Roseobacter denitrificans OCh 114: one gene and its partner. The protein of the gene in region 1 interacts with the protein of each later gene in a pairwise test. Links are inferred from orthologs where the notes say so. Each region holds a gene or a part of one and is shown in the gene's direction. Other genes may lie near its edges.

Region 1 (11,529 bases):
TCATCCCGTTCGAAGAGGTCGCCACAACCGAGGCGGATCAGGTATGGCTGAACAGCTTTTACCCGGCACTGATGGCCAATGGCAAAATCGAAGGGCAGACATGGGGCATCCCGTTCCAGCGATCCACCATCGTGGCCTATTACAACAAGGATATGTTCCGTGCTGCGGGACTTGATCCCGAAGCACCTCCCGCCACCTGGGATGAGATGATCGAGATGGGCAAGGCCCTGACGAATGATAACACCTACGGGCTGATGATCCCGTCCACTGGCTATCCCTATTGGATGTTTCAGGCGCTGGCGATACAGAACGGCAAAGAGGTGATGTCGGGCGATGGTCTGACCACCTATTTCGATGATCCGACCGTTGTGGAAACGCTGGAGTTCTGGAAGTCACTCTCCACCGAGCATGGCATCATGCCGACGGGCACTGTCGAATGGGGCACATTGCGTCAGGCCTTCCTTGAGGGGCAAACGGCCATGATGTGGCATTCGACCGGCAACCTGACGGCGGTAAAGAATGGCGCGAGCTTTGATTTTGGTGTGGCCGAATTGCCTGCGAATGTGCGCAAGGGGTCGCCCACGGGGGGCGGCAATTTCTACCTGTTCAAGGACACAACGGACGAAGAGCGTGCGGCGGCCCTGAAGCTGATACAGTTCATGACCGCGCCCGAGCAGGCGGCAGCATGGTCCATCGGGACAGGCTACATGGGTGTGTCACCTGCCGCCTATGAGACCGAAGCGCTCAAGACCTATACGGAAGAATTCCCGCCTGCACTGGTTGCGCGCAACCAGCTGGAAAACGCCGTGGCCGAGTTCTCGACCTTCGAGACGGCCCGCGTGCGCGATGGTCTGAACAACGCGATCCAGTCTGCATTGACCGGCGCGAAGGAACCGGCCGATGCACTGGCCGAGGCGCAAGCCGCCGCCGAGCGTTTGCTGCGCGACTACCAATAACAACTCCGGTCGGGCCGGTGCATGAAACGCATCGGCCCGAGCTGTCCCAAGGCGGAGCGGCACGATGTCAGAACATGCCACCCTCGAACGTCGCAGGCAGGCCATTTACGGCTGGCTGTTGTTGTCTCCGGCACTCGTGCTGCTCTCTGCCTTTGCCTTTTATCCAAGCATTGCAACTCTTTGGACGAGCCTGTTTTCACGCGGCACACGCCGCAAACCCGTCGAATATGTGGGTCTTGAAAACTACACTGACCTTTTTGCCGATCCGACCTTCTGGCTCGTGGTCAAGAACAACCTGATCTACGCCGGGGTCACGATCCCGGTGTCGATGGGCATTGCGCTGGCCATGGCGCTGTGGGCAAACGGAAAAATCCGCGCGCGCGGTTTTGTGCGCACCGCCTATTTTACGCCGACCGTCCTGCCGATGATTGCAGCCGCAAACCTGTGGCTGTTCTTCTACACCCCTGGCCTTGGCGTGCTGGATCAGATCGGCAGCCTGTTTGGTCTGCCGTCGGTGAACTGGCTGGGGCAACCGGAAACCGCCCTGTGGGCGATCATCATCGTGACGATCTGGAAAGAGGCGGGGTTTTTCATGATCTTCTACCTCGCCGCCTTGCAAACAATCCCCGAGGATCTGAAGGAGGCCGCCGACATTGAGGGTGCGAGCCGCTGGACCTATACGCGGCGTATCGTGTTGCCGCTCCTGATGCCCACGACAGTGTTCATTGCGGTCAATGCGCTGATCAATTCGGTCAAGCTGATCGACCATTTGTTCATTCTCACCAAGGGCGGGCCGTCGGACGCCTCCAAACTGCTGCTCTATTACATTTGGGAAATGGCCTTTGCCTTCTTTGATGCGCCAAGTGCGGCTGCCATGACCATCATGGTCATCGTGGTGCTGGCCATCGTGGCGGCGATCAAGTTCAGCTACCTCGATAAAAGGACGCATTACCAATGAAGAGCCTGAGCAACTTCATGGACAGTTTCGGGGCGATCCTGCTGGCTGTCATCTGGGTGGCGCCCTTGCTCTTTGCCTTCTGGGCGGCCACGCATTCCACGTCTGACGCGGTCAACCTGAACCTCTTTTCCCCCTGGACGCTGGAAAATTTTCGCGTGGCATGGGCCGGGGCGCCGTGGTTGAAGTATTTCCTCAACACCTTCCTGCTGGTGACCGTGATCCTGATCGGGCAGTTTTTCCTGACCACATTGGCCGGATTTGCCTTTGCGCAGTTGCAGTTTCCGGGCAAGGATTTCGTCTTCATTCTGGTGCTGATGCAGCTCTTTATCCTGCCCGAAGTCCTGATCGTGGAAAACTATGCGATGGTGTCGCGCCTTGGGCTGTTTGACACCATTCTGGGCGTGGGCATGCCCTATATGGCCAGCGCGTTCGGCATTTTTCTGATGCGGCAGGCGTTCAAAGGGGTCCCGATTGAGCTGCACGAGGCCGCGCGCATCGAGGGCTGTGGCCTGCTGGGTATCTTGTGGCGGGTCTATGTGCCTTTGGCAAAACCGACCTATCTGGCCTATGCGCTGGTTTCTGTCTCCACCCATTGGAACAACTTCCTGTGGCCGCTGATCGTCACCAATTCGCCCGATACGCGGCCCCTGACCGTGGGCCTGTCGATCTTTGGCGCGCCGGAAAACGGCGTTGATATCAGCATCATTTCTGCTGCCACCCTCATGTCGGTAGCCCCCTTGCTGATCGCCTTCCTGATATTCCAGCGCCAGTTCGTTCAGGCATTTTTGCGCGCGGGGATCAAATGACGACGATCCTGCACATCACGGATACCCATATCGTGCCGGAGGGCGCGCTTGTGTCGGGGCGGCTGGATACTGCGGATGCGTTGGAACGATTGGTGGCGCGGATCAACAGCATCCGCGATCAGATCGGCGCGGTGGATGCGGTGCTTGTCAGTGGTGATCTGAGCGACGATGGCAGTGCCGAAAGCTATAAGCGGTTCAAAAGGCTGGTGGCCCCGCTGGGTTTGCCCATCCATGTGATCCCCGGCAACCACGACGGGCGCGCGACTTTGCGTGCCGCCTTTGCCGAGCAGTTTGCGCCGACCGGTCCGCTCAACTGGGTCCGGTCCATTGGCGATCTCCACCTGATTGGGCTTGATACATTGGTAGAGGGGCAGGGCGGGGGCAGGCTTGCGCCTGAGAGCCTGTCGTTTCTGTCAGACGCCCTGTCGCAGGCAGAGGGCGCGCCGGTCTTGCTGGCGCTGCACCATCAGCCCTTTCTCTGCGGCATCGGCTTTATGGACGCCATCGGGCTCAGCAACAAAAACGCGCTAAGCGAGATCGTGGCGGGCTATCAAGGGCCGCTGCGCTTGCTGTGCGGTCACATCCACAGCACGATGATCAGCGATGTGGGCGGGCATATCGCGATCTCCTGTCCCTCCCCCTGCAGTAGCTTTGCCTTTGACTGTCGCCCTGACGCCCCGCGGGGGTATATGCACCAAGAAGACGGCTGCCTCTTGCATCGCTGGGACGGTGGCTTTCAAACGATCCGTATCGGGCCCGTCGCTGGCGCAGGCCCCTTCCCTTTTGATGACACCCCCTGAACGAAAGTCCGCCCGGTGAACGACCCTCACATCCTCCAAGTCCTCGTGCAGATCGCAGGCGCTGCGGCGCTGTTGATCTGGGCCGTGCGTTTGGTGCGCACCGGGGTCGAGCGGGGGTTTGCCGCGCCTATGCGCATCTGGCTGCGCCATTCCGCGAAAAACCGCTTGCTTGCGGCGGGCACCGGCATGGGCGCGGCTGTGCTCTTGCAAAGCTCCACTGCGGTGGCTGTTCTGGTGTCCAATTTCGTGTCCAAAAGTGGGCTTGCCACCGCGACCGGGCTTGCGATCCTGCTGGGGGCGGATGTGGGGTCGGCCATCGTTACGCAGCTTTTGATGGTGCGTCAGCCCATCCTGATCCCACTGTTGCTGCTGTTGGGCGTCGTGGTGTTTCTGCGTGGTGAAGGCAGCAGCACGCGCCAGATTGGTCGCATCATGATCGGGCTTGCGCTGATCTTTGTGTCACTGGACATGATCCGCGCCGCAACCGAGCCACTGATATCCAATCCCGGCACGCAGGTCGTGATGGCCTATCTGGGCCGTGATCTATTAACCGCCTTCGCGATTGGCGCGGTGTTTGCCTGGAGCGTACATTCCAGCGTTGCGGCGGTTTTGTTGTTCGTCACGCTTGCGGGGCAGTCCATCCTGCCGGTGCTTGCCGCCGCGGCCATGATCCTGGGTGCCAATCTGGGCGGTGGCCTGATCGCCTTCCTGTTGACCTATACGGCCCCGGTTGCCGCGCGGCGGATGGTCATGGCCAATCTGATCCTGCGTGGTGGCGGGGCGGCCCTTGCCTTGCTGCTTGTTTCTGCCCTGCCGGAACTCTTGCGCTACCTTGGCGCAACCCCGGTGCGCCAGACGATTAACCTTCATCTGGCCTTCAATCTGATACTGGCAATCGCAGCCTTGCCGTTTGTGGGCCTGATCACGGCTGCGCTGTCGCGTGTCATGACCGAGAAACCCGTCGCCAACGCTGCATTGAATGTGACAAGCGCGCTTGATCCGGCCTTGCTGGATCGCCCCCAGCGGGCCCTTGATTGCACAGCGCGCGAGTTGCTGGGCATGGGACAAAAGATCGAACAGATGCTGGTCGCGGTCGAACCGCTTTATGACGCGTGGAACAGCGCGACGGCAAAGGGGATTGTCGATCAAGAAAAAGCGACCAAGCAAATGCATCTGGAAATCAAACTCTATCTCGCCCGCCTTGGTCAGACCGGTCTGGATGAAGATCTGAGCCGCCGGTCGATGGAACTTGCGTCCATCTCATCCAGCTTGGATTCCGCATCCGATGCGATTGCGCGGATCATGGTGGATCTGGCCCGGCGTCTGGACAGGCAAAAGCTACAATTCTCACAGCAAGGACGCGAGGAAATCCGCGATTTTGCCGACCGGGTTCAAAGCAACGTGCAACTGGCGCTGAATGTCATGATGAACCAGAATCCTGCCGAGGCACGCGAACTGGTGGCGGCAAAGGAAAAGGTACGCAAAGTGGAACAGAAACTGCAGCGCAGCCATATCGGGCGCCTGCGTGAAGGGCTCGCTGAAAGCATCGAGACGAGCAATATTCATCAGGAAACGCTCAGAGCATTGAAACAGGTAAACACGGCGTTTTCGATGGTCGGCCACCCGATCCTGCTCAAATCCGGCGACCTCCTGAAGAGCCGTCTTGCATGATCATCATGTTTCTCAAAATCCGCTAAGGCCCAAGGCCACGGTGCCTGCCAGATTTTTCATGTCAGAAAATGGTGGGCGACCCTGGAATCGAACCAGGCGTGCGTCTCCGCGAGGGAGTTACAGTCCCCTGCCACACCTTGCGGCCTGTCGCCCACGCTGCCGATGCATTGCATAAACAGTGTGGGCGTGATTACAAGCGGTGTCCTGAGCCGTCAAGGCGAAAACCGTCGCTTTCGTGCGTCTAAAATCAGTTGGAAGCCCGCAATGAAAAAACCAAAATGGGTCGTGCGCAAGGAGCAGGACAAAAAATCGGAAAATCGCGAGACAATCTGGCTGTTTGGCCTGCATGCGGTGCGCGATGCGCTGGAAAATCCCGCGCGTCAGAAATTGCAACTGATCGTGACGCTGAATGCGCAGGCCAAACTGGCAGGGGCGATTGAAGCAGCGGGTATCACGCCCGAAGTGGTGGACCCTCGAAAGTTCAGCGCACCGCTTGATCCCGGTTCGGTGCATCAGGGGGCGGCGCTGGAGGTCAAACCGCTGAACTGGGGCAGCCTTGAAGACGTTTGCGTCGGCGCCGAGCATCCGCGCGTCCTGTTGCTTGATCGGGTGACGGACCCGCATAACGTGGGGGCGATCCTGCGCTCTGCCGAAGTGTTTGGCGCGTCTGCCGTGATCGGGACACGGCATCATTCAGCGCCCGAAACTGGCGCCTTGGCCAAATCTGCCAGCGGTGCGCTGGAGCGGCAGCCCTATTTGCGGGTCCGCAATCTGTCGGATACGATTCGTGCTTTGCAGGGTATGGGCTACATCGTGCTGGGCCTGGATGGCGAAGCCAGCGACACGCTGGAACAGGCCATTGAGGGCAAGCGGGACCGCCCCGTTGCGCTGGTGCTGGGGGCAGAAGGGCCGGGATTGCGCGAAAAAACCAAAGAGACTGTCGATTCCCTCGTGCGGATTGATGCGGCAGGCCAATTTGGGTCGCTCAACGTATCGAATGCGGCGGCAATCGCCTTATATGCCACACAGAGGGTCTGAAAACAGTGCAGACCGAAAAGGGCAGACATGGGATATCCGACTAAAATCGCCACCTGTTGTTATTGCGGATCACGTGCCGCACTAGTGCTTGGCAAAGACCGTCATGAGCTGACATGCGCCAATTGCGGTGCCCCCCTGCATGACATGAAACGTTTCAAACAGGAGCGTGCAACCAACAGGCAGGAACGCGGCTATGTGCCGTCAAAACCGGTGAAAAAATCCAAGAAGCATCAGTATCATGCAGATTATGCGCAGCGCCGCAAGCCCGTGAAGCGGCGCAAGGGGCTGATGCGGCATATCCTCGAAGAAGCCTTTGACGTGATCGAAGACATTTTCGACTGAACCTGCGCCACTGCGACAAATTTACCTTTCCTTCACAGAAGTGCGAGCGGGGCTGGAACTGTGGATACCACTCCCTATCTATTCATCATGTCAGAAGGCTCGGAACGCCTTTTGAGTTTAGACTGTCCCTCGTTCCGTACCTTGCAGCGTCCTTTGCCTCAGGCACTGGACGCTCTTTTTTTCGCCCCGTGGCTGGGCTAGGGTGGCGCATGGACTATTCGGACGCTTCGCTCAAACGCATATTGCAGCAGACCAGGACGATCGCCGTTGTCGGTGTCTCAATGAACCCGGTGCGGCCCAGCTATTTTGTTGCGCGCTATCTGAACCTCAAGGGGTTCAAGGTGCTGCCGGTCAACCCGAGGCACACAGGCGAGACGCTGTTTGGCGAGGTCGTGCATGAGACGCTGAACAGTATTGATCGACCGGTTGATATGGTTGACATCTTTCGCCGCTCCGAAGCCGTGCTGGAGATTGTGGACGAAGCGCTCGCGGTGCTGCCGGATCTGAAAACCATCTGGATGCAAATCGGCGTGTCGCATGAGGCGGCAGCGCAAAAAGCTCAGGCGCGCGGCATTACCGTGGTGCAGAACCGCTGCCCCAAGATTGAATATCAAAGGTTGTTCGGCGAATTGCGCATGGGTGGCTTTTCGACCGGCATGATATCCTCGCGCCTGACCTGAGGCTGACGGTTACGGCGCCTTGAATCTGCCCTGTTTTTCAGCGATCCCAGATGTATTTTGTCGCCGCTCAAGTTCCGCCAGGACGTCTTTCAAGTCCACATCGCAGGCTGCAAGCATGACCAGCAAATGATACAGCACATCCGCGGCCTCGCCAGTCAGGGCGTCGCGGTCGCCCTTGACAGCTTCGATTATGGCCTCAACCGCCTCTTCTCCGAATTTTTCCGCGCATTTTTCCGGTCCTTTGGAGAGAAGTTGCGCCGTCCAGCTGCTGGCGGGATCGGCAGTTTTTCGGTCCAGAATGGTGGCGAACAGAGCGTCAAGTGTCATATGAGCCTCATGGGGATGCCAGCGTCCGACATGTGCTGTTTGGCCTGAGCGATCGTGTAATCCCCGAAATGGAAGATCGATGCGGCGAGGACCGCGGATGCACCGCCCTTTGTTACGCCCTCGACAAGGTGGTCGAGCGTGCCGACCCCGCCAGAGGCGATCACGGGCACATTCACCGCGTCTGAAATGGCGCGGGTGAGGGGCAGATTGAACCCGGCCCGCGTGCCATCACGATCCATGGAGGTAAGCAGGATTTCTCCAGCACCCTTTGCCGTCACTGTCTGCGCGAAGGCCACGGCGTCAATGCCGGTCGGTTTGCGCCCGCCATGGGTAAAGATTTCCCATTTGCCGGGCGAGGTGGTCTTGGCGTCTATGGCCACAACGATGCACTGGCTGCCAAACTGATCCGCCGCCTGCGCGACCACATCGGGGTTGGCCACGGCGGCGGAATTGAACGACACCTTGTCCGCACCGGCCAAAAGCAACGCGCGCACATCTGACACGCTGCGCACACCCCCGCCCACGGTCAGCGGGATATAGCAATGTTCTGCCGTGCGCGTGACCACATCAAACATGGTCGCCCGGTTTTCATGCGTCGCCGTGATGTCCAGAAAACACAGCTCATCCGCGCCCGCGGCATCATAGGCGATGGCGGCGTCCACCGGGTCGCCCGCATCGCGCAAATCGACAAAGTTCACGCCTTTGACCACGCGGCCATCAGCGACGTCCAGACAGGGGATGATGCGGGTTTTCAACATGCGGCATCTCTAGGGTGTCGTGCGCGGCGGGGCAAGCGGGTTGATCCTGTTGCCCCCGGGTATCACGGGGTGCGCCTCACGTTTTGAGCGCTTCAAGCGCCTGCGCCAGATCAATCGCCCCATCATAGAGCGCGCGACCTGATATGGCACCGGAAATCACACCGCTGTCCCGTAATGCCAGCAGATCATCGAGCGAGGAAACCCCACCGGATGCGATCACCGGAATACTGACGGCGCGCGCGAGGTCCGCCGTTGCCTGCGTGTTCGGCCCGCCCATGGCACCATCACGCAGGATGTCAGTGTAGATGATCGCCGCGACACCGGCGTCCTCAAAGCTCTTGGCCAGATCGGTGGCCTGCACATCGGTTTCCTCTGCCCAGCCTTTGGTCGCAACGAACCCGTTGCGTGCATCAATCCCCACGGCGACCTGATCGGGGAAGGCGCGCGCCGCCTCGCGGACCAGATCAGGGTTTTCCACGGCGACGGTGCCAAGAATGACCCGGGCCAGCCCCTTGTTGAGCCAGCGCTCGATGGTGGCCATATCGCGTATGCCACCGCCAAGCTGTGCCGGCACCGGGCAAGCCTTGAGGATCGCCTCGACCGGGGCCGCGTTCACAGGTTCCCCAGCAAAGGCACCGTTCAGATCAACAAGATGCAGCCACGTGCAGCCTGCCGCGACAAAGGATCGCGCCTGCGCTGCCGGGTCGTCGTTGAAAACGGTGGTGCGGTCCATGTCCCCGTGGACAAGCCGCACAGCCTGTCCGTCTTTGAGATCAATCGCGGGATATAGGATCATTGATTTCGTTCCGGTCTGGGCGCGCCATGGCGCGGTGCATCATATCAGCCGGGCTTGTGCACCGGATGGGCGTGATTTGCAACGCGACGTGTGGTCATGCTTGCCAGAATGCGCGGGCAAGGGGCAGGGTGTTATCGTCTGAAAAAGGAAGGGATCATGATGCGCGTTATCACTCTGGCGATTGCGTCATGGGTATGTGCAGGCGGCATGGCCATGGCGGACCCCCTGTTGGGAACCTGGCAAACCGAGCCTGATGACGGGGCCTTTGCACATGTGGCGATCGCGCCTTGTGGTGCGAATTTCTGCGGTACGATCGAACGGACGTTCAAGGAGGGGGCCGAATATACCTCGCCCAACCGAGGCAAAACGCTGGTGATTGATATGGCCCCTCAGGGGGATGGAAAATACACCGGGCAGGTCTGGCGGCCCAGCAATGGTAAAATCTATCGTGGCAAGATCGCGCTTGACGGGGACAGGATGCGGTTGTCCGGCTGTGTGGCGGGTGGTCTTTTGTGCTCGACACAGACCTGGGCGCGGGTGAACTGAAACGGCGGTTCGTCAACGCGGTTCTAGCGCTACCTGAATTGTGCTGCTAGCCTGAAGGGATGGCGGGCAACAGAATTCAGTAACGGCATGATGACTTCAACTTTCGATATTTTACCCCTGTGGGGCACATTCGCGCTCAGCCTTGCCTTTTTCTTTGCTGCCACCGAAGTCGGTTTTCGCATTGGGCGGCGTCGGCGTGAGCACGCGGATTTTGTCGAAAGCGGGTCAACCGGGATTGTCACCGGGTCCATTCTTGGGCTGGTCAGCTTTTTGCTCGCCTTCACCTTTGGCATAGCTGCATCGAATTTCTCCGAACGGCGCGGGGTCGTTCTGGATGAGGCAAACGCCATTGGCACGGCGTTTCTGAGGGCGGATCTGCTGGAAACGGAAGACCGGTCAAAGCTGCGTGCACTGCTCACAGAATACACCCGCATCCGTGTTGACATCATCCGACCCGAAACAACGATTGCTGAGTATTTTTCGGTCATCCGTGCGTCAGAGCAGCTTCATTCCGAAATGTGGCAAACAGTCGTCGCAGCGGGGCAGGCCGCGCCCACGCCGACACATGCGCTTGCCGTGAGCGGCATCAATGAGGTGATTGATGTGCACACTCTGCGCGTTGCCGTTGGCGTGCGCTATGCCATTCCGCCCTCCATCTGGCTCGCGCTTTATGTGGTATCCGCCGTCGGACTTGCCACGACGAGCTATCGGTTCGGCGTCAGTTTTGGCAGGCGATCGGAACTTCTGCCCGGGATGGTGATCGCTTTTGCATGTGTTATCACGCTGATCACGGATCTAGACGATCCAAGGCACGGTTTCCTGTTGAGCGACCAGACGCCCATGCAGGAGCTTTTGAAGTCCATGAGCAGAGACAACTGACGCTTGGGCGCTGCCGAGCCCCTCAGGGCCGCCATGCAAGAAAGTTGGCAATCATGCGCAGCCCGGCAGACTGGCTCTTTTCCGGGTGAAACTGCAGGCCGATCATATTGTCCCGCCCGATCACGGCCGTCACATCGCCTGAATAATCCACATGCGCCAGCCGTTCTGCGTCATGTGTCACATCCATATGATAGCTATGGACGAAATAGGCGTGATCCCCGGTGGTGATCCCTTCAAAGACAGGGTGCGGGGCATCAATGATCAGATCGTTCCAGCCCATGTGGGGGACTTTCAGTGACGAATCATGCGGCGTGATCCTGATCACTTCGCCACTGATCCAATCCAGTCCTTCCGTGTCGCGGTATTCCCTGCCCAGCGTCGCCATCAGCTGCATGCCAACGCAAATCCCCATGAAGGGGCGGCCTTTGCCCTCCACGGCTTCGATCATCGCAGCATAGAGCCCGGAATGCCCTTTGAGCGCGGCCATGCAGGCGGGAAACGCCCCGTCGCCGGGCAGCACGATGCGATCGGCACGCGCCACCACATCCGCATCGCCCGTCACAACCACGTCGCCGCCCCCGGTTTCATTTGCCATGCGTTCAAAGGCTTTATGCGCGGAATGCAGGTTTCCGCTTTCGTAATCGATAATCGCCGTCAGCACGCTCAGAGTGCGCCTTTGGTGGACGGGATCGCGTCAGACTTACGCGGATCCGTTTCAACCGCTTGACGCAGGGCACGGGCGACGGATTTGAACGTGGCCTCGGCGATATGGTGGGAATTGATCCCGTGCAGCAAGTCGATGTGCAGCGTGATTCCGCCATGGGTGGCGAGTGCGGTAAAGAATTCACGCACCAGTTCGGTATCAAAGGTGCCGATCTTGGCCGTGGGCATATCGACGTTCCAGATCAGATAGGGACGTGCGGACAGGTCAAGCGCACAGCGCACCAGCGCGTCATCCATCGGCAACAGACA
Region 2 (11,460 bases), 3.0 Mb from region 1 along the record:
GGAGCTGATGCGACGTTGCGTCGAATTTGGCCGCGCACGCCGTCGGGATTTGAAACGGCATGATCAGAACCTTTACAATGCGGTGCTGCAAAACGACTGGGCCGAAATAAGCCCCGTCTGGAACTGGCAATATTCGTGGTCCACGCGGCTTTTTGCAGTTTTCGCATATCCGAACATCATACATTTCATCGGGCCCGCGAAACCATGGAAAGACGAGAGCGGACAGTTCGAACCGCGCTTTGCTGACTCATTTGATCGTTTCATCAGGACACACTTTTCAGGTTCCAGACAAGTGGAAACGGGGGGTAGAAGACTCGCGCCGGACAGTATGAAAATGACGAAAATGCTGATCAAACATCTGATAACAGCCCGGAAAATAGCGCACTATCTCGCGAGATTTCCTAATGAATTGACGGTCCACCGATGAAGCGGGCCTGGCAGCGAATGCTATCGGGGCGCAGGCTGGATTTGCTGGATCCGACTCCGGTTGACGTAGAAATTGAAGATATCGCGCGCGGTCTTGCCTTTGTGGCGCGCTGGAATGGCCAGACCAGTGGCGCGCATGCCTATTCAGTTGCGGAACATTCGCTTTTGGTAGAGACGCTTTTTACCCGCATCGCTGATAAATCACCCGCGAAATGGCGATTGGCAGCCCTTTTGCATGACGCCCCGGAATACGTGATCGGCGATATGATCTCCCCGGTAAAGGCCGCTGTCGGGCCGGGGTATGAGGCGCTGGATGAGCGACTGACGGCGGCCATCCACCTGCGGTTTGGTCTACCTGCTGCCATTCCTGTCGCCGTGAAGCGTCAGATCAAGAAGGCCGATAAAATCAGCGCATGGATGGAAGCCACGCAGATCGCCGGTTTTTCAGAAACCGAGGCCAGCAAGTTCTTTGGCACACCGGATCACAAGATCATGCAAGGGCTGGAAATTACCCTGCGGCCCCCGGCTGAGACGCGCGACGCCTTTACCGCGCGTCACAACGAATTGCTGGCTGCCATGCCGTGATCCTCACGGGCCAAGCCGGCACGCAGTAGCCACGCACCGCGCCTCAGGTCAGCGTTTTCAAAGCCGACCTTTCGTCTGCAAGATCAGCAAGCTTTATGATCTGACGCGAGAACTCAGCGCGGGCTGCGCTTGGCCAGAATGCGTTGCAGCGTCCGGCGGTGCATGTTCAACCGACGCGCCGTTTCACTCACATTACGATCACACAGTTCATAAACCCGCTGGATGTGTTCCCAACGCACGCGATCCGCACTCATCGGGTTTTCAGGCGGCGGCGGCAGATCATCCCCCGTCGCGAGCAGAGCATTCACGATATCCGTCGCATCCGCCGGTTTAGACAGATAATCCACGGCACCGATTTTTACGGCCGCCACGGCAGTTGCAATCGCACCATATCCCGTCAACACGACGACCCGCGTATCCGGGCGCTTTTCGCGCAGAACTTCGACGACATCCAGGCCATTGCCATCCTCAAGCCGCAGATCAACAACCGCAAACGCGGGGGGGCGCGCGGTCGCGATGGCACGTCCGGCGGCAACCGAACCTGCTGTCTCTACCTGAAAGCCACGCTTTTCCATGGCCTTTGCCAGACGGCGCAGGAAAGGCTCGTCATCATCCAGCAATAGGATGCTCTTGTCCTCACCTAACTCAATCGGGTTCGTATCCGGCATATCCGCTCATTCCTGCACACTTATTGACCGTTCAGACATATATGTGGCCCAAAATGCCGCAGGTCAAATAAGTTTAACCGATAAGGCTATGACAGGTCAGGCATTCTCGACAAAACAAGCCACTGTCTCGGCCATTTGTTCCGGTGCAACTTCGCGGCGGAAGAACTCAACAAAACCGTGTTCCGGCAATACGAGATAGCTGAAGGTCGAATGATCCACGAGGTAATAGTCTTCGTCCCCCTCATGCGCCTTGTAATACGTGCGATACGCGGTGCTCGCCGCCTTGACCTGCTCGGGTGACCCGGTCAGACCGATCATGCGTTCATGCATGTTGGCCGCGAAATCGCCAACAACTTCGGGCGTGTCCCGCTTGGGGTCGATCGAGATGAATACCGGCGTCACGGACATGCCGTTCTCTTCCAGAACCTCGACAGCCACGGCATTGCGCGCCACGTCCAGAGGGCAGACATCCGGGCAGAATGTATAGCCGAAGTAAAGAATCGAAGGCTCGGTGATGACATCCGCATCGGTGACAGTTTCGCCCTGCGCATTGACCAGTTCAAAGGGCCCACCCAACGCACCCGCGCCCCCTGCAACGGTGCTGGATCTGCACTGCGCGAACTGATCGTCGCTTTTGGACGACTGGGTTGCAAGCCACAGGCCGCCCAGAACGCCGACCACGCCAGCGACAGAAATCAAAGCGATGAAACGCGTATTCATGAGCATCTCCTTCGTAAGGCAAGGGTTGATCCTAGATAGGGTCAGTCCTACCGTGTTTGAAGGACAGTGCAACTCAACAACCGGTGATATTTTGGCAGATCTGAACCTCAGGCCCTTTTCTGATGACAGGCGCGCGAACTGGATCAGACTTCGGACCCTGATCCTGTTGCGCTGGTTCGCCATCGCGGGGCAGCTCGCGGCCATCACCGTGGCGCAAAAGATGTACGGGTTACAGCTTGAACTGGGCCTGTGCTATCTGGCGATTGGGGCCTCTGCCATCGCAAATCTTGTGGCCACTTTCATCTTTCCGGAAAACAAGCGCCTTACGGAAAGCCAGAATATGCTGACGGTCCTTTTCGATCTGCTGCAACTGAGTTTTCTGTTGTTCCTCACCGGCGGTCTGCACAACCCGTTCGCCCTGCTGATGCTTGGGCCCGTCACGATTTCGGCGGCTGTTCTGACATTGCGCTCAACCGTGTTTCTGGGCGGGACAGCCATCATTCTCGTTTCCCTTCTGGCGCAGTTCAATTTCCCGCTGCGCACGGAACAGGGCTTTATTCTTGCGATCCCTGACGTGTTTCTCTTTGGCAACTGGATCGCGCTGATCATCGCGATTGTCTTTATCAGTGCCTATTCCATACGGATCACCTCCGAAATTCACTCAATGTCTGACGCCTTATCCGCCACGCAGATGGCCCTGTCGCGCGAACAAAAGCTGACGGATTTGGGCGGTGTTGTCGCCGCCGCTGCGCATGACTCGGCACCCCGCTTGCGACCATCAAACTGGCGAGTGGCGAATTATATGACGAATTGTCCGACCGCGCGGACTTGCAGGAGGATGCGGCGTTGATCCGCGAACAGGCGGATCGGTGTCGCGATATCTTGCGCGACATGGGCCGCGCCGGCAAAGATGATTTGCACCTGCATCAGGCCCCTTTGCGCGCGGTCCTCGAAGAGGCCGCAGAACCCCATATGGACCGCGGGAAAGAGATCATCTTTCAGATAGTCGGGCCGGAAATCACGCAACCCACAATCCTGCGGAAGCCCGAAATCATTCATGGCGTGCGCAACCTGATCCAGAATGCAGTGGATTTCGCAAAGGCGCAGATCTGGGTGGAGGCGAGTTGGACACCGGACACGATCTCGCTGCGGATCATGGACGACGGGAACGGGTTTCCACCACATTTGCTTGGCCGAATTGGCGACCCTTTCATGAAACGCCGCCGGTCCGCCTCCGATAGAGGCGCACGTCCGGGTTATGAGGGCATGGGATTGGGGTTGTTCATTGCCAAGACGCTTCTTGAACGCTCAGGCGCCGAACTCAGCTTTGCCAACGGTCGCGAGGAATCATCCACGCAAGGCAGCGGGATCGGTGCTGTTGTCGAAGTGAAATGGCTCAGGCGACGGATTGATGCGGTTGAGGGTGATCGCCCTGTGGCGAGCGGTGAAAATCAACGATTTGCCGTTTAGAACGACGATATAGACAGCGATATTCACCGTGAACTGACGGCGAATTAACCGTGAATTAACCAAGCCGTGGGAAGCCTGTGGCATCGGTTTGCACGGGACTTAATCACTATGGACGTCGTTGACATTGCTGCAGTTGCGGGGGCCGCTGTTTCAAGTACGCTTGTGGCCGTCTATTGGATGCTCAGCAAACAGCAACAGGCCGCTCCTGGCACCAGCCTGCAACCCAGCGACTCAGAAAACCGTGTTTCGTTTCTCTTTGAGGATGAAAACCTCGAACACGCCTCTGAAACTGCGGCGAAACTGTATAAACTCATTCCAGGACATGACGATTGGACCGGGATGCGTGAACGGTTGGTCAATCGCTTTCCAAACCTGCCAGAACGCCCCCTTGCGGCGCAATCCGGTCAAACGACGGTACCGGCGCGCGATATCGAGGATGCAGCGATCCTTGAGGTGACGCGCGCAGGTGCGTTCACGCGAATCAACATGGTTGAAAATGAGGTGCAAACCTCCGCGCAGTCGCTGCGCTTCAAAAACCTCCAGCACGAACTGGAAGATCTGCGCCGGGCCAGCGACACGACACCGCACGCCATCTGGCAGGTCGATTCCGAAGGGTCGGTAACCTGGCACAATGCGGCTTACACGGGGCTCTACAACAGGCTGCACCAGAAGGAGCCGGACCCTGTCAAACCGGTCTTTGACGTCGCACCCAGCTTCCATGAAAAGTCAGGCCGACAGCGTGTTTCGGCGCAGTTGCCGGATAATGAGCATGTTGACTGGTATGACGTAACCGTGGCCAGTGTCGGTGACATCATGATCTTTCACGCGATTGACGTGAATGCCGTGGTCAAATCAGAAGCCGCCCAGCGCAATTTTGTGCAGACGCTGGCAAAAACCTTTGCCCAATTGTCCATCGGACTGGCGATCTTTGATCGCAATGGGCAGTTGGCGCTTTTTAACCCTGCCCTGATCGACCTCACCGAACTGCCAGCGGATTTCCTGAGCGGGCGCCCCACACTCATGTCCTTCTTTGACCGGATTCGTGAAAACAGGCGGATGCCGGAACCCAAGAACTACCATTCATGGCGCCAACAAATCACCGATGTGATCGCTGCCGCAACGGATGGGCGCTATCAGGAAACATGGACACTTGAAACCGGTCAGACGTACCGTGTCAGTGGCCGCCCGCACCCGGACGGCGCCATCGCGTTCCTGATTGAGGACATCAGCGCCGAAGTCTCCGTGACGCGCAATTTCCGCGCCGAACTTGAGCTTGGCCAATCCCTGATGGATACCTTCGACGAGGCGCTCGTCGTCTTTTCATCAACCGGCGTTCTGACGTTCTGCAACCTTGCTTATCGCGAGCTGTGGGGCCTTGATCCTGACAATTCTTTTGCGGATGTGACCATCAACGACTCCGTGCGGGCATGGCAGGAAGACTGCGCACCCAATAAACTCTGGGACGGGTTGATTGATTTTGTCCTCGATTTTGGCGAGAAAACATCGTGGGACATGACGGCAAGACTCCACTCCGGCGCAGAGGTCAAATGCACGGTTTCACGCATTTCCTCAGGGGCCACTGTGGTCCGCTTTGCCCTTCTGGAACAGGCTGGCGCGCCTGCTTTGAAACAACCGTCAAACACGCAATCTGACTGACCCGTTGCAAATCCGCTTGCAGCCCGCACCCCGCGCGGTAAGCATGCAGTATGGTTTGCACTCCCCGCACAGTCACCGTCGGTTCCGCCGAAGAAACCGCGCAGCTTGCCGTTGCGTTGGGCGTGCGGCTGCGCCCCGGTGATACCCTATTGCTCGACGGGGCTGTTGGCGCCGGAAAGACCCATTTCGCCCGGCACATGATCCAATCGCTGCTGCGCGAACCCGAAGACGTACCGTCTCCGACCTTTACCCTCGTGCAGACCTATGACACGTCCTCCGGATCGCTCTGGCATGCGGATCTCTATCGTCTTTCATCTGTTTACGAGATCGAAGAGCTTGGCCTCTCCGAAGCCTTTGATACCGCGATCTGCCTGATCGAATGGCCCGACCGCCTCGGGCAGCTTACGCCAAATGATGCGCTGTTCCTCCGGTTTACACAGGGCGCGACCGACGACAGCCGCATCGTGACCGCGCGTTGGACGGATCCGAAATGGAACGCCCCGCTGCAGGACTGGAACGCGTTATGACCCGCGCGGCACAAGCCAAAGCGTTTATCGCGCAGGCGGGCTGGCAGAATGCCACTGTCACGCCTCTGGCCGGTGATGCGTCAAACCGCAGATACGACAGGTTGACCCGCGCCAATGGCGAGACATCCGTCCTGATGGATGCGCCTCCGGCCAACAATACGAATGTCAGCGCATTTGTGCAGATCGCGACCTACCTGCGGACTTTGGGCCTGAGTGCGCCGCGGATTATGCATGAAGATTCCGACGCGGGTTTTCTCTTGATCGAGGATTTGGGCGATACCCTCTTTACACATCAGATCGCCGACAACCCAGCCCTTGAAGAATTGCTGTATGAAACATCTGTGGACGTGCTGACACACCTGCACCAAAACGCGCCCCCAAAGCTCGGTTCATACGCGTCCCCAGTCACCCTACCACTCGCTGCACTGGCCTTTGACTGGTATCAGCTTGGTGCCACGGGCACCGTGGACAATGACGCAAAACGTCACTTTATGTCCATGTTAGAGCCGCTTCTTGCGCAATATGACACCGACCTGACCGTCCTGATCCAGCGGGATTACCATGCTGAAAACCTGTTGTGGCTGCCAGAGAGAAACGGTGTAGCACGGGTTGGATTGCTTGATTTTCAGGATGCCGTTCTGGGCCATCGCAGCTATGATCTGATGTCGATCCTGCAGGACGCAAGACGCGACGTTGATCCACAACTTGAGACGGATATGAAAGCACGCTTTGTCGCGCAGAACGCCTTGGACCCGCAGGCGTTTGACGCTGCATATGCCGTCTTTGGCCTGCAACGGAACATGCGCATTCTGGGTGTGTTTTCACGTCTTTGCATGCGGGATGCGAAAAGCCACTACGTCGATTTCATCCCCCGCGTTTGGGGTCACCTGATGACCAACCTCAACCATCCGATGCTTGAACCTGCGGCGGAACTGATCACGGCCTCCCTGCCCGAACCGACGTGCGATATCTGCGCCACACTCACATCAAAGAGCGGTCAATGGGCTGGTCGGTAATGCTCTTCGCCGCAGGCTTCGGGAACCGGATGAAGCATCTGACCGCTGATCGCCCCAAACCGATGGTTGAGGTCGCAGGCCGACCTTTGATTGATCACGCACGCGCGCTGACCGACGAATTGCCCGCCGAACGCGTCGTTGCAAATCTGCATTACAAGGCAGACATCCTTCAGGCACATCTGCACGGCACAAATGTTCAGACGATCGTCGAAACGCCGGATATTCTCGAAACCGGCGGTGGTCTGCGCAATGCACTGCCCTTGCTCGGGTCCGGTCCGGTCATGACGCTGAACACCGATGCCATCTGGAAAGGCGTCAATCCGCTGGACCAACTGCAAAAAGAATGGGACCCTGACCGTATGGACGGCCTTTTGATGTGTATCCCGCCGCAAAACGCTGTTGGCTATGACGGGCCGGGCAACTTCCTGATCGGGGCAAACGGTCGAATTGAACGTGGGGACGGCAGTATTTACAGCGGCGCGCAGATTATCAAAACTGAGCGGCTGGCGGACATAGATCGCCCATCGTTCTCCCTGAATATTCTGTGGGACATGTTGATGGCCGAAAACAGGCTCTATGCCATGGAATATGCGGGTCTGTGGTGTGATGTGGGTCATCCACAGGGCGTGACGAACGCCGAAGCGCTGCTGGGATACAGGCATGTTTGAACATAGCGACACGCCACGGGTCTTCGGGCTGGCGCCGGGCGTTGATTTCCCCAAAGGGCTGATCGAGGGGCTGTTGGCCCGGGTCGCCCAAGGCGCACCGGAAGACCTCGCGCGGGTGCAGCTCATCGTCAATACCTCGCGCATGCAGCGGCGATTGCGCAGTCTGTTCGATGCTGGCCCTGCCCGTTTGCTGCCCAAAATTCACCTCGTGACAGAACTGGATCGACTGGCCCCCGGCCTTGCCGTCCCGCCTGCCGTCAAACCCCTGCAACGACGGCTTGAATTGATCGCACTCGTCGCGCGTCTGATTGAGCAGCAAAAGGGGCTCGCCCCGCGCGCATCGCTCTATGATCTGACCGACAGTCTGGCGGCATTGATGGATGAAATGCAGGGCGAAGGCGTCACGGCTGAAACGATCAACAGCCTCGATGTTTCTGATATATCGGGCCATTGGCAGCGCACGCAGACGTTTATCCGCATCGTGCAAGATTATCTGGCGCAGACAACAACCACCCCCGACAAGGAAGCGCAGCAACGGCAATTTGTCTGCGCCCTCGCGGAACGCTGGGCGGTCGAACCGCTCCGGCATCCCGTCATTCTGGCAGGCTCCACCGGATCACGCGGCACCACGATGCTATTGATGGAAGCGATTGCCCGCCTGCCGCAGGGCGCGCTGATCTTGCCGGGGTTTGATTTTGACATGCCGCACCAGCAGTGGCTGCACCTGGATGATGCGCTTTTGTCAGAGGACCATCCGCAATATCGGTTTTACAAACTGATGCAGAATATCGGCGTTGGGCGCTCGGATATCACGCCATGGCACGACGCGCCGCCGCCTTCGCCTGCGCGCAATGCGCTGGTGTCTCTTTCGTTGCGCCCGGCTCCGGTGACGGATGCATGGCTGACCGAGGGGCCGAAACTCCATGACCTGAACAAGGCGACCGACCAGATTACTCTGCTCGAAGCCCCCAGCCCCCGCAGTGAAGCACTGGCCATTGCCCTGCGCCTGCGCAAGGCGGTTGAGGAAGGGCAAAAGGCGGCCGTTATCACGCCGGATCGGATGCTGACCCGCCAGATTACCGCAGCGCTGGATCAGTTCGACATCCTGCCGGACGATTCCGCGGGTGCGCCGCTCCACCTTAGCCCGCCCGGCCGCTTTCTGCGCCATGTCGCGGCGCTGTTTCACCGCCGGCTTGATGCCGAAGCGTTGTTGACCTTGCTGAAACACCCGCTGACACATAGTGGCTCCAACCGCGCGGCGCATATTCTGAACACGCAACGGCTGGAACTTCGTATCAGACGTGACGGGCTGCCTTATCCCGACGCTGATAGCATCGGACAGGCGCTTGCGGGTATTTCACCGAACGCTGATCATCAACGCGGGGTCGATGCTTGGGGGGCTTGGGTCGGGCAGACCTTTGCCGCGATGTATTCCACCACTGAGCAACCGCTGAGCCATTGGGCACAGACCCACATCGCGCTCGCCGAGGCGATTTCCTGCGGCCTTGATGGCCAGGATACCGGTGAGCTCTGGAAGCAAAAGGCCGGGCAGGAAGCGCTGAAGGTGATGACGAACCTTGCGGAACTGGCACATCACGGTGGCCCGATGACCGCATCGGATTATGCCAACCTTGTCGGCGCGCTGCTGTCAGAGGGCGAAGTGCGCGACCGCGACGCGCCGCACCCCGACATCATGATCTGGGGGACGCTGGAGGCGCGCGTGCAAGGCGCCGATCTGGTTATTCTCGCCGGTCTCAACGATGGAACCTGGCCCGAAGCACCCGCCCCGGACCCGTGGTTGAACCGCGCCCTGCGCCATCAGGCCGGGCTACTCTTGCCGGAACGGCGGATTGGCCTCGCGGCGCATGATTATCAGCAAGCCATCGCCGCGCCCGAGGTCTGGCTGACGCGCTCGATCCGCTCTGACGATGCGGAAACGGTCGCATCGCGCTGGGTCAATCGGCTGTGCAACCTGCTTTCGGGTCTGAAGGGTCAGGACGGCCCCGCGCTGCTGGAGGCGATGCAAGATCGCGGTCAATACTGGCTTGATCAAACGGTGGCACTCGAAAAGGTCGAACCCGCGACCCCCGCTGCACGCCCTGCCCCGCGCCCGCCATTGGCGGCGCGCCCGAAACGACTGGCCGTCACGGACATCAAACATCTGATCCGCGATCCTTACACGATCTATGCCAAACACGTCCTGAGGCTGCGCAAACTCGGCCCGCTGGTGCAAAATCCGGATGCGCTTCTGCGCGGCACTGTTTCGCACGATGTCATGGAGAAATTCGTGCGCCAAACCCTGCGCGACCCGGCCACATTGAACGCGGATCACCTGATCGAGATTGCGCGCGACGTGCTGAGCCGTGATGTGCCCTGGCCTGCCGCCCGCGCCTTGTGGCTGGCCCGGCTGACGCGCATTTCCGAGTGGTTTGTTATGAACGAACGCGCGCGCCAGCACATCGGCACGCCCGTTGTTTTCGAGGATGACGCCCTTGGCAAGATGGTCTGGCCGGACATCGAATTTACGCTGACCGCCCGCGCCGACCGCATTGACCAGACTGAGGATGGTGATGCGCTGATCTATGACTACAAAACCGGATCGCCGCCCACGGTCAAACAGCAGACCCTCTTTGACAAACAATTGCTGATCGAGGCGGCGATGGTCGAACAGGGCGCGTTTGAAAAACTGGGGCCGCATCATGTGGCACAGGCGACTTTCATCGGGTTAGGGTCGAATCCAGTCGAAGTTCCGGCGCCTTTGGACAGCGAACCACCCGCGCAGATACTGGCCGAGTTGCGCATGCTGGTGCTGGCCTACAAAGAGATGGATCAGGGTTTCACAGCCCGCCGTATGATGGAAAAGGACCAATACGGCAGCGATTACGATTTACTGTCGCGCTACGGCGAATGGGACATCACCCAAGACCCTGTACCGGAGGAATTGTCATGACCCCGCGCCACCCGGCGACGCAGGCACAGGTTGATGCGGCGCGACCCGATGCCTCCACATGGCTCGCGGCGAACGCCGGATCGGGCAAAACCCGCGTGCTGACGGACCGGGTGGCGCGGCTGTTGCTCGACAAGGTCGCACCGGAACATATCCTGTGTCTGACCTACACAAAGGCGGCGGCTTCCGAGATGCAAAACCGCCTGTTCAAACGCTTGGGCGAATGGGCGATGTTGCAGGATGATGCGCTCGCCGAAGCGCTGCGTGATCTCGGCGTTGAAACAGCGGTGGATGCCGAAAAACTGCGCAAGGCCCGCACGCTGTTTGCCCGTGCCATTGAAACGCCCGGTGGGTTGAAAATCCAGACAATCCATTCGTTTTGTGCGTCACTGTTACGGCGTTTTCCACTTGAAGCACGCGTCAGCCCGCAATTCACCGAGATCGAAGAACGCGCGGCGGATCTGCTGCGGGCCGAGATTATCGACACCATGGCCGAGGGGCCTGACGCTGCGGTGATCGCGGACCTTGCGCAGCATTACACCGGTGAGAATTTCGTCAAACTCGCCAAGGCCGTGGTGCAACATAAGGACGGATTTCGCACGCCGCTTTCGTGGGAAGAGTCCCTGGCCTTGTTTGATCAACCTGCTGACCTGACAGCGAAGCACATCGAGGATCAGGTTTTTCTGGGGGATGAAGCTGCACTCTTTGATACGCTCATCCCACCTATGCAGGCCAAAGGTGGAAATGATGCAAAAACAGCGGTGAAACTGAAAAAGA

Evidence for each region.
Region 2: the proteins of rlmB (region 1) and tsaE interact in binary tests that used the Escherichia coli proteins (3 or more experiments, as listed by UniProt). The link is inferred for Roseobacter denitrificans OCh 114 from one-to-one orthologs.

The regions. Positions count from the first base shown.
Region 1 is NC_008209.1:3,421,373-3,432,901, reverse strand. The notes cover bases 4,541-7,342. They hold rlmB (23S rRNA (guanosine(2251)-2'-O)-methyltransferase RlmB), read left to right. Parts: upstream 4,541-5,455; coding sequence 5,456-6,229; downstream 6,230-7,342. Other genes in these bases: RD1_RS16385 (phosphoribosyl-ATP diphosphatase), read right to left, coding at 7,261-7,342; RD1_RS16390 (CoA-binding protein), read left to right, coding at 6,781-7,251; RD1_RS16395 (hypothetical protein), read left to right, coding at 6,257-6,571; RD1_RS16405 (Na/Pi cotransporter family protein), read left to right, coding at 4,541-5,191. Also shown: RD1_RS16425 (ABC transporter substrate-binding protein), read left to right, coding at 1-956; RD1_RS16420 (carbohydrate ABC transporter permease), read left to right, coding at 1,021-1,914; RD1_RS16415 (carbohydrate ABC transporter permease), read left to right, coding at 1,911-2,720; RD1_RS16410 (phosphodiesterase), read left to right, coding at 2,717-3,520; more of RD1_RS16405, read left to right, coding at 3,536-4,540; more of RD1_RS16385, read right to left, coding at 7,343-7,578; imidazole glycerol phosphate synthase subunit HisF, read right to left, coding at 7,575-8,336; hisA (1-(5-phosphoribosyl)-5-[(5-phosphoribosylamino)methylideneamino]imidazole-4-carboxamide isomerase), read right to left, coding at 8,413-9,132; RD1_RS16370 (DUF2147 domain-containing protein), read left to right, coding at 9,292-9,678; RD1_RS16365 (DUF4239 domain-containing protein), read left to right, coding at 9,766-10,557; imidazole glycerol phosphate synthase subunit HisH, read right to left, coding at 10,580-11,218; imidazoleglycerol-phosphate dehydratase HisB, read right to left, coding at 11,221-11,529. UniProt on the Escherichia coli protein: Specifically methylates the ribose of guanosine 2251 in 23S rRNA.
Region 2 is NC_008209.1:440,031-451,490, reverse strand. Bases 4,581-7,313 are described here. They hold tsaE (tRNA (adenosine(37)-N6)-threonylcarbamoyltransferase complex ATPase subunit type 1 TsaE), read left to right. Parts: upstream 4,581-5,575; coding sequence 5,576-6,052; downstream 6,053-7,313. Other genes in these bases: RD1_RS02110 (nucleotidyltransferase family protein), read left to right, coding at 7,053-7,313; RD1_RS02115 (aminoglycoside phosphotransferase family protein), read left to right, coding at 6,049-7,068; RD1_RS02125 (PAS-domain containing protein), read left to right, coding at 4,581-5,525. Outside these bases: RD1_RS02150 (glycosyltransferase family 8 protein), read left to right, coding at 1-427; RD1_RS02145 (YfbR-like 5'-deoxynucleotidase), read left to right, coding at 424-1,011; RD1_RS02140 (ActR/PrrA/RegA family redox response regulator transcription factor), read right to left, coding at 1,125-1,679; RD1_RS02135 (SCO family protein), read right to left, coding at 1,776-2,399; more of RD1_RS02125, read left to right, coding at 3,978-4,580; more of RD1_RS02110, read left to right, coding at 7,314-7,736; double-strand break repair protein AddB, read left to right, coding at 7,729-10,686; double-strand break repair helicase AddA, read left to right, coding at 10,683-11,460. UniProt on the Escherichia coli protein: Required for the formation of a threonylcarbamoyl group on adenosine at position 37 (t(6)A37) in tRNAs that read codons beginning with adenine.